3 regions of the Amycolatopsis sp. NPDC041971 genome follow, and region 1 is predicted to be linked to each of the others. Evidence: predicted binding sites of a transcription regulator. Region 1 holds the regulator's gene; each other region holds the start of a gene.
The links. Region 1 encodes HspR, which represses chaperone genes until heat shock. Its sites were predicted from a motif close to ANNTTGAGTNNNNNNNACTCAANNT; they were not measured.

Region 2: ACZ6DT_RS39805 (adenylate cyclase) is a predicted target of HspR. The motif match lies at 2,899-2,923, and genes of this name have one in related genera.
Region 3: lon (endopeptidase La) is a predicted target of HspR. The motif match lies at 2,624-2,648, and genes of this name have one in related genera.

The regions. Positions count from the first base shown of each region.
Region 1 covers NZ_JBVJCE010000001.1:386,739-392,147, forward strand. Annotated here, with positions in the region: gene ACZ6DT_RS01925 (globin domain-containing protein) at 1-485, shown strand, start outside; gene ACZ6DT_RS01930 (lytic polysaccharide monooxygenase) at 645-1,397, shown strand; gene ACZ6DT_RS01935 (DUF305 domain-containing protein) at 1,394-1,993, shown strand; gene ACZ6DT_RS01940 (heat shock protein transcriptional repressor HspR) at 2,180-2,611, opposite strand; gene dnaJ (molecular chaperone DnaJ) at 2,617-3,792, opposite strand; gene grpE (nucleotide exchange factor GrpE) at 3,826-4,623, opposite strand; gene dnaK (molecular chaperone DnaK) at 4,620-5,409, opposite strand, start outside.
Region 2 covers NZ_JBVJCE010000036.1:11,015-16,423, reverse strand. Annotated here, with positions in the region: gene ACZ6DT_RS39815 (adenylosuccinate synthetase) at 1-956, opposite strand, end outside; gene ACZ6DT_RS39810 (hypothetical protein) at 953-1,927, opposite strand; gene ACZ6DT_RS39805 (adenylate cyclase) at 1,930-2,898, opposite strand; gene ACZ6DT_RS39800 (hypothetical protein) at 3,057-3,944, shown strand; gene ACZ6DT_RS39795 (hypothetical protein) at 3,962-4,408, shown strand; gene ACZ6DT_RS39790 (hypothetical protein) at 4,567-4,728, shown strand; gene ACZ6DT_RS39785 (hypothetical protein) at 4,733-5,110, opposite strand; gene ACZ6DT_RS39780 (hypothetical protein) at 5,141-5,409, shown strand, end outside.
Region 3 covers NZ_JBVJCE010000033.1:25,688-31,096, forward strand. Annotated here, with positions in the region: gene ACZ6DT_RS39435 (putative bifunctional diguanylate cyclase/phosphodiesterase) at 1-380, opposite strand, end outside; gene ACZ6DT_RS39440 (GNAT family N-acetyltransferase) at 671-1,609, shown strand; gene ACZ6DT_RS39445 (SAM-dependent methyltransferase) at 1,649-2,497, shown strand; gene lon (endopeptidase La) at 2,665-5,118, shown strand; gene ACZ6DT_RS39455 (hypothetical protein) at 5,294-5,409, shown strand, end outside.

The DNA of each region.
Region 1 (5,409 bases):
GCGGCTGGGTCTCGCGCGCGATCGTCCACCACACCCGGCCCGGCGACGTCTGGCGTCTCGGCCCGTCGCTCGGCGCGCTTTCGGTGCACCACACGGAAAGCCGCTCACTGCTGATGATCGGCGGCGGCACCGGTGTCGCACCGTTGCTCGCCCTGCTCGACGACATGTCGCGCTGGAAGAACAATCCGCCGGTACAGCTGTTCTTCGGCGGCCGGCGGCCGGAAGACCTCTACGCCCTCGACGAGCTCCACGGACTGACCGTCACCTGCCCTTGGCTGACGGTGACCCCGGTGACCGAGGAAGGCACCGTCATCGGCGGCGACCGCGGCACGCTGGCCATGGCGGTCACGCAGCGCGGCGGCTGGAAGGACCGCGACGTGTACGTCGCCGGGTCGCCGCCGATGATCCGAGCGACGATCGCGAAACTGCTCGCCGCGGGCACGGATCCGGCGCGGATCAAGTACGACCCCTTCACCCTGGATTGAGCCCACGCTCCGATCGTATTAGGCCGATCGGCCGTTCCAATTGGGCTTTACGCAGTAGCAGGGCAGTGAATCATTGACCCCGGTCACCGGCGGATTTATGGTCTAGACCACATTGCTCCCCCTCGCGGGAACACCGTCGTTTCATCCCCAGGAGCCGGCATGACCGTCAAACGCAAGCTCGTGGCAGCCGCCGCCGGTGCGATCCTCGCCCCGATCGCCATCGTCGCCATCCCCCAGGTGGCCAGCGCCCACGGCTACGTGCTGTCCCCGCCCAGCCGCCAGGCGAACTGCGCCCAAGGCAAGGTTTCCGGCTGCGGTGCCATCGCCTACGAACCGCAGAGCGTCGAAGGCCCCAAGGGGCTCCGTAGCTGCAACGGCGGCCTTCCCGGATTCGCCGAGCTCAACAACGAGTCGAAGTCGTGGCCCGCCGCCTCGGTCGGCAACAGCGTGACCTTCAACTGGAAGTTCACCGCCTACCACCGGACCTCGAACTACGAGTACTACATCGGTGGCACCAAGATCGCCGACATCAGCGGGAACAACTCCGCGCCGAAGGACCCGACGTCGCACACGGTGAGCCTGAACGGCTTCAGCGGCCGCCAGAAGGTGCTCGCCATCTGGAACATCGCGGACACACCGATGGCCTTCTACAGCTGCATCGACCTGCAGATCGGCGGCGGCAACCCGCCCACCACGAGCAACCCGCCGAGCACCAGCAACCCGCCGACGACGTCGAAACCGCCGACCAGCACCAGCAACCCGCCCGCCGGCGGCACCTGGGCGGCCGGGACGGCCTACGCGGCCGGAAGCACGGTGACCTACGGCGGCGCGACCTATCGCTGCCAGCTGGCGCATACGGCGCTCCAGGGCTGGGAACCGCCGAACACCCCCGCACTCTGGACGCGCCAGTGAAACTGGCCCTCGTTCTCGTCGCCGGTCTCGTGGCCCTCGCGGGCTGCGGGACCGGTGACGGATCACCGACCACCGCCGGCGGCCCGATCTCCCCGGTCCCCCAGTCGGCCGCCGCGGCGTCCGCCGAGTACAACGACGCCGACGTGATGTTCCTGCAGATGATGATCGCCCACAACAACCAGGGCGTGGAGATCGTCAAGCTGGTGAAGGCCAAGCAGGCGCAGAAGCAGGAGCTCAAGGATCTCGCGGCCGCCATCGAGGCGACGCAGCAGACCGAAAGCACCGAAATGCGGAACTGGCTGAAGGGCTGGGGCAAACCCGAGACGGGTTCGGCGGATCCGCACGCGCACCACCATCACGGTGGCGACGGGCTCACGGACAAGGGACTGCTCGAAGCACTGTCCAAAAAGGACGGGTCGGAGTTCACCCTCGACTTCGCCGACATCTTCGTCGCGCACCAGCACAACGGGGTCGCGCTGGCGAGGACCGAACTGAAGGACGGCAAGAACCCGGAGGCGAAGGCGCTGGCCCAGCGGGTCATGGACTCGCGCACCGGTGAGGTCCAGCAGATCCGGACTCTGATCCCCGGTCAGTGACACCTGTCGTGAGTGTTCGGGGTCGTTAGAGCCGATCGCGTCTCAGGTATGTACTTGCCGGCGATTTCGCGTGTCTGGACGGACGGCACGCGTGTCGTCCATCCAGACACGTGGAACTGCCTGCTTGGGGTGGCCGTGAGGGCCTTCAGGTACTTCAGAGAGGGCTCGCCAGAACGACCCGAACACTCACGACATACGTTTCTTGGGCTTCCAGACGACCAGCGCCGTCTGCTGCCGCAGCGGGACGAGGTCCTTGCGGTACGAGGCGTGCACGGCCGCGGCCCTCTGTTCGGCGGAGAGGTATGCCGCCGTGAGTTCTTCGGTCAGTTCGGCGATGCGCGCGCGAAGCGCGTCGACCTGGTTTTCCAGCTCGATGATCCGCTTGATGCCCGCGAGGTTGACACCGTCCTCTTGGGACAGTCGCTGCACTTCACGCAGCAACGCGATGTCCCGCATCGAGTAACGCCGTCCGCCACCGGAGGTCCGGCCCGGCGACACGAGACCCTGGCGATCGTAGGACCGCAGGGTCTGCGCGTGCAGCCCGGAGAGCTGCGCCGCCACCGAAATGACGAACACCGGCGTGTCCTCGTCCGCACCGTGCGGCAACCCGCCGAACATCGCGCTCACCTGCCTTCGAGAAGTTCGGTGATCTCCGGTCGTGGATCGTGGTCGGCCATGGCCTCGGCGTAGGTCTCCAACGCTTCACGGGCCTTGTCGTCCAATTTGGACGGAATGGCCGCCTGCAGGGTGACCAGCAGATCGCCCTGCGAGCCGTCACGCTTCGCGATTCCCTTGCCGCGCACGCGAAGTACCCGGCCGCTCGCCGTACCTTGCGGCACCTTCAGCGAGACCTTGCCCTCGAGCGTCGGCACGGTGATCGTGCCGCCGAGGGCCAGTTCCGCGAAGGACACCGGCACGGTGATCGTCAGGTCGAGAGCCTGGCGCCCGAACAACGCGTGCGGGGCGACGTGCACTCGGACGTACAGATCGCCCGGCTGCGCGCCGCCTCGGCCCGGCTCGCCCTGGCCCGCCAGGCGGATCCGCTGGTCGTCGGCGACGCCCGGCGGGATCCGCACGGTCAGCGTGCGGGTGCGGGTGCTGATGCCCTCGCCCGCGCATTCCGGGCAGGGGTCGTCGATGATCGTGCCGCGGCCGCGGCAGTCGCGGCACGGCTCCGAGAACGCGAACGCGCCCTGGCTCCGGCTGACCAGCCCGCTGCCCTGACAGGTCGAACACGTCCTCGGGGAGGTTCCCGGCTTCGCGCCGTTCCCACCACAGGTGGAACAGGTCGCCGGGCTCGACAACCGCAGCGGCAGGGTCGCGCCCTTGACCGCCTCGGTGAAGTCGATCCGGACGTCGGTCTCCACGTCCGAGCCGCGCTGCGGCCGGTTCGCCGTGGCACCGGCCGCGCCACCGCGGCGGCCGAAAAGACCGCCGAGGATGTCACCGAGACCGCCGAAACCGCCCTGCTGCTGGCCCGCCTGGCCGAAGATGTCGCCGACGTCGAAACCGCCGCCGCCACTACCCCCGCCCGGGAAGCCGAAGCCGCCAGGACCACCGGAGCCGAAGAGACGGCGAGCCTCGTCGTACTCCTTGCGCTTGGCCGTGTCGGACAGCACGCCGTACGCCTCGGAGACCGCCTTGAACTTCTTCTCGGCCTCCGCGTTGCCCGCGTTGGCGTCGGGGTGGTTCTCCTTGGCCAGCTTGCGATAGGCCTTCTTGATCTCGTCCGCGGTCGCGTCGGAGGAGACGCCCAGCTCACGGTAGAAGTCCTTACCGATCCATTCCCGTGCACTCACCGAACGTCTCCTCCTTTCACGCCGTATCGCCGATCAGCGGTTGTTCTCATCGAAAAGTTCGCCCTCGAGCGGCAGCTCGCCGCCCACGGGCGGGTCCACCGGCGCGTCCTGCGCCGCCGCCGCGGGTGCCGGAGCGGCACCCGGCTCGTGGTCGGTGACCCCGACCAGCGCCGCGCGCAGCACGCGTTCGCCGAAGCGGTAACCGCGGCGCATGACCGTGGTGACCGTCGGCCCGGTGACGTCCGGCGACGTGCTGTGCTGGACGGCCTCGTGCACGCTCGGATCGAAGGGCTCGCCCTCCGTGCCGAAGGGCTCGAGCCCCGACCGCTGCAAGCTCGCGACCAGCTTCTCGCCGACCGCCTTGAAGGCACCCGTCAGATCGCCGTGCTGCTCCGCGCGCTCGAGGTCGTCGAGCAGCGGGAGCAGGTCACTGACGACCGACGCCTTCGCGCCGGCGACGACCTGCTCGCGGTCACGGTCGACCCGCTTGCGGTAGTTGGCGTACTCCGCCTGGAGACGCTGGAGGTCGGTGGTGCGTTCCGCCAGCTCCTTCTCCAGTCCGGTGGCCACCGCCACCGAGTCGTCCACAATGGAGTCCCCGAGGCCGGGGCCCGCGTGGGCCGCGGGCTCCGGCGGAAGGGACGACTCGGTCGGCTCCACAGGGTCTACAGGGTCCACAGAGGGAGCGGCGTGCTTCGGACCGTCCTGCAATTCGACCTCCGGGGCGGGCGAGCGGACTTCACCGGTCAGCGGATCGCCGCGCCTACGGTCCCGCACGACCACCGGTTCGTCCGGGCCCCGGCCCTCGGTTTCGTCGTAGCGTTCCGTCACTTCTTGTCCTTCTTGTCCTTCTCGTCCTCTTCGACGATCTCGGCGTCGACGACGTCGTCGGCCTTGGCCTGCGAACCGGTGCCCGCGCCCGCGGTCCCGGTCGCGCCTTCACCGGCGGCGGCGTCATCGGCGGCGTTACCCGCCGCGTTGGCGTAGAGCGCGGTGCCCAGCTCCTGCGAAGCGGTGTTCAGCTTCTCGATGGACTCGCGGATCTTCGCCGAGTCGGTGCCCTTGAGCGCCTCGTTGGCCTCGTCGATCGCGGACTTCACCTTGCCCTTGAGCTCGTCGGGCAGCTTGTCCTCGTTGTCCTTGACGAACTTCTCGGTCTGGTAGACCAGCGTCTCCGCCTGGTTGCGGGTCTCCGCCTCCTCGCGGCGCTGCTTGTCCTCTTCGGCGTGCGCCTCGGCGTCCTTGACCATGCGCTCGATGTCGTCCTTCGGCAGCGCGGAGCCACCGGTGATCGTCATCGACTGCTCCTTGTTCGTGCCGAGGTCCTTCGCGAGGACGTGCACGATGCCGTTGGCGTCGATGTCGAAGGTGACCTCGATCTGCGGCACGCCACGCGGGGCGGGCGGGAGACCGGTCAGCTCGAACATGCCGAGCTTCTTGTTGTGCGCCGCGATCTCGCGCTCACCCTGGAACACCTGGATCTGCACCGACGGCTGGTTGTCGTCCGCGGTGGAGAAGATCTCCGAACGCTTGGTCGGGATCGTGGTGTTGCGCTCGATGAGCTTGGTGAACACGCCGCCCTTGGTCTCGATGCCCAGCGAAAGCGGGGTCACGTCG
Region 2 (5,409 bases), on a different contig from region 1:
TGGCCCGCCCGCCACGCGCCCTGGAAGTCGCCGGTTTCGTTGTGCGTCTCGGGAAAGCGGGCGAGCACGGCGGCGGACTCGGTCGGCAGCGGCCCCGCGCCGTGCCGGGTGAGATAGGTCCGCGTGACACCCAGTACCGCGTGTGGGCGCCCGCCCAGCAGCGCGCGGGCGTTGTGCGGGGTGGTGGTCGACCAGGTCGTATGCGGGTGGAACCCGTGGTGCTGGTCGAGGAGAACCCCCTGCGCCCCCTCGAAAACCAGCCGTCCGGAGTCCGCCAGCCGTCCTGTCTCACCGCCGTCGGTGATCCGCACCGCGTCCGCGAAAGCGCGGTACAGCGCCACCAGTTCGTCCACACCGTGCGGTGGCGTGGCGAGCGGGGCGTAGAACCGCGCGAGCGCGTCCAGTTTGCGCCGCAACACCGACGGGGTGGCGCAGTCGGCGACCGTGGGCGCTTCCCCCGGCGTCCCGATCACCTCCTGACTTTCCACCACCTCGCCCGGCGCGGCGCCGGGGAGCAGCGAGTACCAGACGGTCTCGCCGACGCCCTTTCCGCACGAGCCGTGCCGGTTCGCGCCCCGGGCCTCCTCCCTGGCCCGGTTGGCGTGGATGTGGAACGGGGTCGTGAGCAATGCGCCCCCATCCACGCTCAGCAGCGAGAGCGGATTCCGGACGCCTGCCGCTTCGAGCTGCCGTGCTTCGGCGGCCAGCGCGAACGGCTCGACCAACACGAACCGCGACAGATGAGTGGGCACGCCGGCGAACGTGCCCGCCCCGAACTGGCTGAAGGTGTGGTGCCGCCCGTCCACGACGACGTTGTGCGCGGCCTGCGCGCCCCCGTTGAAGCGGACGACGGCGGTGGTGGGCCGCGCGGCGCACAGGGTGTCGACCACGGCGCCCTTGCCTTCGTCGCCGAAGCCGAGTCCGACCACCACCACGTGTCCGTCCAGGAGACTCACCGCAGCACCACGTCGCTCGGGCCGCCGGCTTCGGGCACCGCCGAGGTGACGACCGACCTGGTGCCCAGTTTCGCCAGTGCCTTGCCCACGGCCGCGCTCTCGGCGGCCGAGCCGACGTCCGCGAGGTCGGCGAGCGCCCGGTCGACGTCGACGACCCGTTCCTCCAGCCCGATGGTGGCCGCGATCAGTTCGCACACCGCGCCGGGATCGTCGAGTTTGAGGAAGCTCTGGCCGAGCAGACCGCTCCAGTGCTCGCCGATCTCCGGGTCGTTGTAGTACGACGACTGGTTCGGCAGCACGAAGTAGACGTGCCACTTGCGGGCCAGCTCCCGGTACACCGAGGCCGGGTCGATGTCCTCCCGCACGTCGTCGCCGAGCACGTGGCGGATGTGGCGGGCCTCCAGCGCGGGCTTGTTGAGCTCGTCGCCGATGATGAACAGATAGCCCTTGCGGCCGCGGTTCTGCCAAGCGTCGGTGATGACGTGCCTCGCCATGAAGTAGGCGGCCAGCTCGTAGGATTCGCTCTTCTGCCCGCCGCCGCCGCCTTCGAGGAAGATCGTGCGCAGCTGCTCGTCCATCCGGTTGTCCGATTCGAACTGCCCGATCTGCAACGGGACCCGGTCGCTGTCGGCGTCGCCGATCGCCCCGAACAGGACCTGCGGGTCGGCCAGGTAACCCCGTCGCTTGAGCAGGCCGTGCAGTTTGCCGAGCTTGCCCTGCATGATCCGCGGCACCCGGCGCATCGAGCCGGTGACGTCGAACAGCACCGCGATCGGCGTCGAATCGGTGTGGTCGGCCGAATCCCGGCATTCCCGGACGGCGTTCAGCGGATCGAGCGCGGATGCGACCTTCCACTCTTTCGCGGGTTTGGAGCGGAGATCGGCCGTGTAGCCGAAATCGTCCTCGCCCTTGGCCGCGCGGAAGGTCCTCGCCGCGGCGTAGGCGTTGTCGTCCCAGTGTCCGTGTCCCATGGTCAGGCTCCTGTCTCGGGGATGGTGAAGGGTCGGAAGGTGCGAGGGCCGTAGAGGTCGTCGAGCAGTTCGTCGTACTCGTCGAGCAGATCGGCGGCGTCGGGCCGTTGTGCCGGGATGTCCTGGGTGCACCACGTCGCGAACTCGCGTTGGCGGGTTTCCGCCGGTGCCAGCAGGTCCAGCATCATGCGGTGGAGCAGGTGGACGTCGGTCGCCGCGGTCATCGGGAGTCCCTTGTGGACTTCCGGTGGGTATTCGACGGAGTTGTCCGCCGCCAGTGGGAGCACACCGTCTTCGACGGCGAAGGACCAGCCGACGAGGACGATGCCGTGCTGTCCTGGATGGACGAGTACGTTGTCCGCGGTGAGGTGGCCGTGGACGACACCCGCGCGATGCGCGCCCGCCACGGCGCGCAGCAGGCGCCGGTGCATCCAGGCGTAGTCACGGCCGTCGAGCCCGCCGGGGAACGCTCTCCCGATGTCCGCGAGCGTGACGAACCCGTCGACGAGCGGATCGAGGACGCTGAACGCGCGGTCGCCCCGCGCCACCGGACCCGACGTGTCGAGCAACCGCGGGTAGTAGGGGCGCAGCCACCGGTGCCGTTCGGTGAAGCCGTCGAGCGTGCGCAACGCCGTCCACTCTGCGTGGATCAACGGGTTGAGCGCCGGGTCGCGGACGAGCTTGACCAGGTGCGGCCCGGTGGTCCGGTAGGTCGTCGCGACACTGCCCACCGCGTGCGGCTCGGTGAGGGTGTACGCCGAGGTCGCCGTGGTGACCGTCTGGCGCCGCGCGCGTTTCCAGTCGTCGTGCAGGCGGTTGAGGGTGGCGGCGGCCCGGTGGGCGCGCTCGTCGCCGGGGTTGCGGTCGGGGTGGAGCACGGCCGCCAATTCGCGGTAGCGATGGCGGGCGAACAGAGTGGCCGCGTCGACCGCGTTCTCGATCGTCGCCACGGCGTCTTCCCTGGTGAGCATAGTTTGAGTCTAGGCGACTCTTACTTCGGTTCGCAAGTGGGTGGGTACAAATCCCGTGCTGTTCGGCGTGCCTCGGGCAATAGACTGAACGAGCTGAACAGGGGGTGTTGGTGGTCTTCCGCGAACCACATCGGAAAGACGAGTGGCGCAGGGACGCGATGATCGTCGCGTTCGTGATCGGGATCGTCTGGGGAACCGTCGCGGCCTTCGCCGGGCGGTGGACCGTCGAAGGGCTGGCCGGCACGTACGACGTGCGCGCGGTGATCTCGGAGTGGAACTCCACGACCAGCGAAGGACAGCACGGCCCGCGTACCAGCTATGAGGTCCTGGCGATCGCCGAAGACGGCCGCGCGATCGAATTGCCGACGCGGGATGCGTTCGGCCTCGCGGATCCGGTGGTCGCCCGGCTTTCGTCGGTGACGGACCGGGTGTTGTCCGTGCGTGGGGCCGATCGCGTCCTGGAAGCCCACCATCCGTGGGAAAAGATCACGGCGATGTCCCTCGGCTTGGCACTCCTGGTGCTCGCGGCCATCGTGCTGGTCAAAGTGGCGAGACCGGGGGGCGCGCGGAAGGCGCCGCCGTTCCTCGCCGGGCTGGCCTTCGCCGCGTTCGTCGTGCTGACGCCGGTCGGATTCGGCGGGACGCCCTATGGCGAGGCGGCCGACCCCGTCCCGAATTTCTGGGAACTCCGTCGCGACCTATGGGGACCGCCGCCGGTGTTCGCCCGTGGACAGACCGCCGTATCCGGGGAGGCGGCCGTGCGTGTGCTCGACAGCGGGCCCGGACCGCCCGAGGGAGCCGAGGCGTGGTTGAGCGGATTCCACGTACTCACCTTGCGGATCGAGGCTGCTCGCTTCGGCGACACGGCACTGGAGCTGTCTGCCGACGAACACGGTGAGCCGGAACGGGTCAAGGACTGCGCGGGCGCTCCCGGCGCTTTCGACGGCACCACGGGTCTCGTCTGTTTCGTGGTCCCGCCCGGATATCGGCCCCAGTACCTCCTCGTCGGCAAACTCGAGCGGGAAGTCCTGCTGAAGCTCCAGTGATCGACGAAAGGACAACAGTGCCGGAAAATGCGCGGAAACCCGGGGTTCTTACTTCGGTGCTTTCGGCCGTTCTCCCTTTTCTGCTGATCTTCGGTCTCGTCTGGGGCTCCCTCGGTTCCGACATCGGTGAATTGAGCACCGGCGAGGACGTCACGGTCACCGAGATCTCGGGGTGCACCTCGGAGGGATCCGCGGTGAACGGCCAGACCCCCTACTGCTCCGGGAAATGGCGCTTCGCCGACGGTCGTACCGGAGGCGGCCGGATTCTGGGGGAGAAGATCTCGCGGGGTGACACGGTCTTCGCCGGTGACGGATTCGCCTACCGGACGAGATCGCCGTTGATCTGGAAGGTCTCGGCAGGCGGCGCGCTGGGTCTCTTTCTCGTCGGCATAGTGATAGTGGGTGTCGTCCTGTACCGGTTGGACGTCGGCAAGCGACGTCGCGAGGACAGACGCGGAGTATAGAGGTAAGGCAACTGCGACAGGGGTCGGCTGCTGGAATTCCGCGAAGGCGGCGACCTGGCCGCCACATTTGCCCTACCCCTCTATAGAACCCCTCATTGTCACTCGCGACCCCGGTTCACGACCGTGCGCATAGGCGTCAATCGGACATCCGGCCGTCGATGAGTGTCCCTTATGGACAGTCGAGGTCTCGCCGGCGGGCCCACTGCGGCAAGTTCGAGGCCTGCACGATGTACGGCGCCAAGGGCGGCGAAAAGGTCTCGTTCGCCGCCTTCAATACCGGAGACGCCTACCGCGAGACCCCGATGGTCCGGGGCGACTGAGGCGTCAGAAACGGGTCGCTTCGATCTGGCGCTCGTCCTCGGTCGAGCAGCTCGTCACCGGATCGTTCGGCCCGCTCCCGCACGTCCAGGCGCCGATCACCACCGGGCCGGGACCCTGCGGCGAAGCGGCTTCGGCGGGCGTCAGCTTGGTGAAGTAGTCCGTAAGCACCTGGGTCGCTTCGGCGCAGTCGGTCTTCCCGTGCGCGACGACCTTGTTCTTCGTGCCTTGGAGTCCGGTGACTTCGCCGCAGGGCGTCCCGGCGGGCGCCGAGGTGACGGCGGAGGATGACGGCGCCGGCGCGGCGGCGGGAGCCGGATCGGCTCCGCAACCGCTCAGCAGGACGACGGCGAACGCGGCGGGAAGTACGGTGAGGCTCTTCATGGGCCCTTCTTCTCGGGGATGGTTCATTCGATGGGGACGACGGCGGCGAATACGTTCTGTTCGCCTTTGCCGCAACTGGTGCCGCCTTGCGCGGCGGGAGCGCCGGAGACGCACAGCCAGCCGTCCACGGTCTCGCTGACGGGTTCGTCCGAGGCCGCGGACTGCCGTCCGGCGATCCTCTTGTGGAACGAGCCGACGATCCCGGTCGCGTCCGCGCAGGAGACCCCGGGCCCGTGCAGCACCTGCAAGGTCAGCCCGCTGGCCGCGGTGACCGTGCCGCACGAACCCTGTACCGGTTC
Region 3 (5,409 bases), on a different contig from region 1:
CGGGCCAGCAGTGTTCCGATGCCCGCCGCGAGATGTGCGGCGAGCACGACTTCGAAGGGAGCGACGAAGAATCCGATGACCAGCGGGATCTCGGTGAACGAGATCGTCCACGAGATGCCGCTGCGGACGTCGACGTTGATGCCGAGCTGTTCGGCGAGCAGGAACGCGAGCGCGAGGATCGGCCCGATCCACAACAGATCGTCCGAAGCCTCGAAATCCAGCCAGAGGCTGACCGCGGCCGCGGCGGCGATGCCCATGGTGAGTACCGCGAAGGTGTAGACGCGGAACCGTCGCTCGTCGGTACGAGCCTCCGTAACGGCGCCTCCCTTGCCCGCTGTCGCCTGTGCGGCGCTCCCGGGCCTGCCGTTCGTGTCCGGCATCCGACCTTCCTTCCCGGCTGCCCAACCGGTCCTGTCCCACCGCGACCTCGCGGACGAGGGCAATACAGTACCCCGGAGGGTGCACCCAAGTCCCATTCGAGACAGTATGAGATCACCCCAGGGTTAACAATGGGCGCGTCGCGCTGACCTGCGTGGACCACGGGGTGAAATGGGAGCGTTATTCGCGTTCCTTCCGACTACCGGAAGTCACCTGAAGCCACACCGCGGCCAATCTCGTGAAGTTCCCGGCGGACCCGTCGGTATCCCCCGGCAGGGGCTTGAATAGCCCTATGAATAGCCACGCCATCGCCGCCGGGCATGCCGAACGGCTCGCCACCGTGGACGCCCTGCTCCCCGAAATGCCTGCACTGGAGCCTGTCGAGGGTGCCGTGTCACTCTCCGCGACAGAAGGCGACTCAGCCGCCGCCGGTTTGTCGGTACGGACTGAGGCGGGTCCCGATTCCGCTGACTCTCCGTGGCGGGCCCTCGTCGAACACCGTCTCGAAGCGCGACTTACCGGTCCTCGCCCGGAAGCGGCCCTTAACGCATTACTCACCCGATGGGATGAACATCTGAAGACCGTGGCCCCACCAGGAGATGTCGAGACGGCGGCGACCGTGGTGCGGCCCAGCCGGGACTCCCCCGGTTCGGCCGAATTGCTGCGCCGCGGTTTCGCGCCGGTGCTGGTGATCGCGGTCCGGCCGGCCGACCGGCTCGCGGTGACGGGACCGCCCGCCACCCCCGGAGTGCACATCCGGCCCGCCGAAGCTGATGATCTCGAAACCGCCGTCGGACTCGAGCTGGAATTGCAGCGTTATGACGCGCAGTTCGGTTCTGCCACCTTGCGCGATGGCGCGGAGGAAGCGATCGCCGCGAACCTGTCGAAACACCTGGGCCGGGAGAACCCGACGTTGTGGATCGCCGAGTTGTACGGACGTCCGCTGGGCATGGTGCGGGTGCAGTTCCCCGGCGAGACGGCGTGGGTCGGCGGCCGGGTCGCGGCCGACCGGGTCGGCTACCTGTCGTCACTGGCGGTGGCCGAACCGGCGCGTTCGAGCGGGGTGGGGACCGCGCTCGCCGCGCACGCGCATCAGGTCTTCGACGAATGCGGCACCGAAGCCGTGCTGCTGCACCACGCTCTCGCGAACCCGCGCTCGACGCCGTTCTGGTACGCGCAGGGCTACCGGCCGCTCTGGACCTACTGGCAGCGGCGGCCGGCGGTCTACTGATCCCGATAGGCTCTTTCGCAGAGGATCTAGGGGGTTTCTGTGACAAGGGACGATGACGCGGCCCCGGTGGCGCCGACCGGGGTCGACACCGAAAAGCCGTCCGCGGCGAGGATCTACGACTGGTTTCTCGGCGGGACCCACAACTGGGCGGTCGATCGCGAGTTCGCCCGCGCGCTGGAACGGCAGTGGCGGTGGGTCAAACCGGGGGCGCGGCACAACCGCGAGTTCATGAACCGTGTCGTGCGCGCCGCGCTGAACGCGGGGATCCGGCAGTTCATCGATCTGGGTTCCGGTGTCCCGACAGCCGGGAACGTGCACGAGATCCTTCAGGAAGAACTGGAGTCGGGTGACACGGCGAAGGTCGTGTACGTCGACTACGAGCCTGTCGCGGTGGCGCACGCGGAGCTGATCCTCGAACGGCACGAGGCGACCGACTGGGCCGGAATCGTCCATGCGGACATGCGGCGGCCGAAGGACGTTCTGCGGCATCCGGAAACGTTGCGGCTGATCGACTTCGACCAGCCGGTGTGCCTGATGATGATGGCCGTGCTGCATTTCGCCGGGCCGCACGACGATCCGCCCGCGCTGGTCGCGACCTACCGGAACGCGCTGGCGCCGGGCAGCTGGCTGGGGCTGTCGCACATGAGCTTCGGCGGCCAGACCGGCGAGGACGCCGACGGGCTCCACTGGATGGTCGAGCAGTACCGGAAGACGAGCAACCCGGTGTGGATGCGAGACCGCGAAGAGATCGAGCCGCTCTTCGGGGACTGGTCGCTGCTGGAGCCCGGCATCGTCCACCTGCCCGACTGGCGACCGGTGCGGGAGCTGCGGCGGGACGAGAAAGGCGCCCGGCCGTTCGCCTGGTGCGGCGTCGCCACCCACCCCTGACATCCGACCTCTGACCCAGACGCGTCGCCTTTAGCGGGCTAAACGCGACGCTTTCCCGCGCAGAGGTCGGAGGGGTGGGTGATCGCTGACGGCGAACGCGGAAAGGAAACAAACGGGTCGATCGGAGAGTTGAGCTAAGCAGACTCAACTAACCGAGGAGTGCACAGATGACCGACAACCGCCTCCTGCCCGTTCTCCCGCTCGATGACGACGTCGTGCTGCCGGGCATGATCGTCCCGCTCGACCTCGCCGACACGGAGACGCGGGCCGCGGTGGAGTCCGCCCAGGCCAACACGCCTGCCCAGACTTCCTTCCCGGGGATCCGGTCCAGCGCCGCCACCAAGGCCGAGGTGCTGATCGTCCCCCGCGTCCACGGCGAGTACGCCGGACTCGGCACCATCGCGACCGTCGAGCGCATCGGGCGCGTGCCCGGCGGTAAGACCGCGGTGCTGCTGCGCGGCACCCGCCGCGCCGTCGTCGGCCGCATCGCCGACGGTCCCGGCGCCGCCCGCTGGGTGCACGCCGAGGTCGCCACCGAGACCACGGACGACAACTCCGCGAAGCTCGCGTCCGACTACAAGAGCGTCGTCCTCGCGATCCTCCAGCAGCGTGGCGGCTGGCAGATGATCGACGCCGTCCAGGAGGTCGAGGATCCGTCCGCGCTCGCCGACCTCGCGGGCAACTCGTCGTACCTGAAAACCGGGCAGAAGCTCGAACTGCTCTCGGCGCTCGATGTTTCGGCACGGCTCGAAAAGGCGCTCGAATGGAGCCGCGAGCAGCTGGCCGAACTCGAGGTGACCGACACCATCCGCAAGGACGTCCAGGAGGGCATGGAGAAGCAGCAGAAGGAATTCCTGCTGCGCCGCCAGCTCGAAGCGATCCGCAAGGAGCTGGGCGAACTCGACGGCACGGCCGGTGACGACGACTACCGCGCCCGCGTCGAGGCCGCCGAGCTGCCGGACGCGGTCAAGAAGGCCGCACTGTCCGAAGTGGACAAATTGGAGCGGACCTCCGACCAGTCCCCCGAGGGCGGCTGGATTCGCACGTGGCTGGACACCGTCCTCGAACTGCCGTGGAACGAGCGCACCACCGACGTCCACGACATCGCCGCCGCGCGGGACATCCTCGACGCCGATCACGCCGGTCTCGACGATGTGAAGGAACGCATCATCGAGTACTTGGCCGTGCGCAAGCGTCGCGCGGAGTCGGGGCGCGGCCCGGTCGGCGGACGACGCGGGACCGAGGCGGGGCGAAGCTCCGTTGAGGGTGGTGGTGGTGGGCGAGGGGCCGGCGCCGTGCTGGCGCTCGCCGGTCCTCCCGGGGTCGGCAAGACGTCGCTCGGCGAGTCCGTGGCGAAGGCGATGGGCCGCGAGTTCGTGCGCGTGGCGCTCGGCGGTATCCGCGACGAGGCCGAGATCCGCGGTCACCGCCGCACCTATGTCGGCGCGCTGCCCGGCCGGATCGTCCGCGCCATCAAGGAAGCCGGTTCGATGAACCCGGTCGTACTGCTCGACGAGATCGACAAGGTCGGCACCGACTACCGCGGCGATCCGACGGCCGCGCTGCTGGAGGTGCTGGACCCGGAGCAGAACCACACGTTCCGCGACCACTACCTCGAGGTCGAACTGGACCTGTCCGACGTCGTGTTCCTCGCGACGGCGAACGCGCTCGAGACCATCCCCGGCCCGCTGCTGGACCGGATGGAGCTGGTCTCGCTCGATGGCTACACCGAGGACGAGAAGGTCACCATCGCCCGCGACCACCTGCTCCCCCGCGAGCTGGATCGCGCCGGGCTCGGCAAGGACGACGTCACGCTGACCGACGGCGCGTTCAGCCGCATCGCCGCCGAGTACACGCGGGAAGCCGGGGTGCGCAACGCGAACCGGACCATCGCGAAGGTGCTGCGGAAGGTGGCGACCAAGGTCGCGCTGGACGAGGTCGAGTTGCCGCTGACGATCGACGCCGACGGGCTCGAGACCTACCTCGGCCGCCCGCGGCACCTGCCGGAGTCCTCACTGCCCGCGTCGACCCAGCGCACGTCGACCCCCGGCGTGGCGACCGGGCTGGCCGTGACCGGCGCCGGCGGTGACGTCCTCTACATCGAGGCGTCGCTGGCGGATCCGGAGTCCGGCTCGACCGGGCTGCAACTGACCGGTCAGCTCGGCGAGGTCATGAAGGAGTCGGTGCAGATCGCGTTGTCGTACCTGCGCTCGCACGGCGCCGAACTGGAACTCCCGGTCGGCGACCTGAAGGACCGCGGCATCCACGTGCACGTCCCCGCGGGCGCGGTGCCCAAGGACGGGCCGAGCGCCGGCATCACGATGACGACCGCGCTGGCGTCCCTGCTTTCGGGCCGGGTCGTGAAGTCGGACGTCGCGATGACCGGTGAGGTGTCGCTGACCGGACGGGTGCTGCCGATCGGCGGGGTCAAGCAGAAGTTGCTGGCCGCGCACCGGGCGGGGATGAAGACGGTGATCATCCCGCAGCGCAACGAGCCCGATCTGGACGACGTCCCGGCCGAAGTGCTGGCACAGCTGGACGTCCACGCCGTGGCGAACGTCCGCGACGTGCTGGACATCGCGTTGGCCCCAGCGACGGCTCCGGTCGCTCAAGTGGCGTAACGACGCGAGGCCCGACAGCCCTGAAGCCCCGGATCCCCCAAGGGTCCGGGGCTTTCGGCATTCCGGAATCCGGACGAACCCGGACATCGACTCACCTTAAACTCCCTATCACGTTTTGATAACGTGCAGTGCGTGCCACCCAGCCGGGGTGCGTGATCCTTGAGAGGGCAAGGTCATGAGTCAAGGAATTCTTTCCCCATCGCGGCCGAGGCGCAGATGCGTTTCGATCGGTCAGATCGTCTGCCTGAGCGTTCTCGCCACATTCACCACACTGCTGACCTTCGCCGGTAC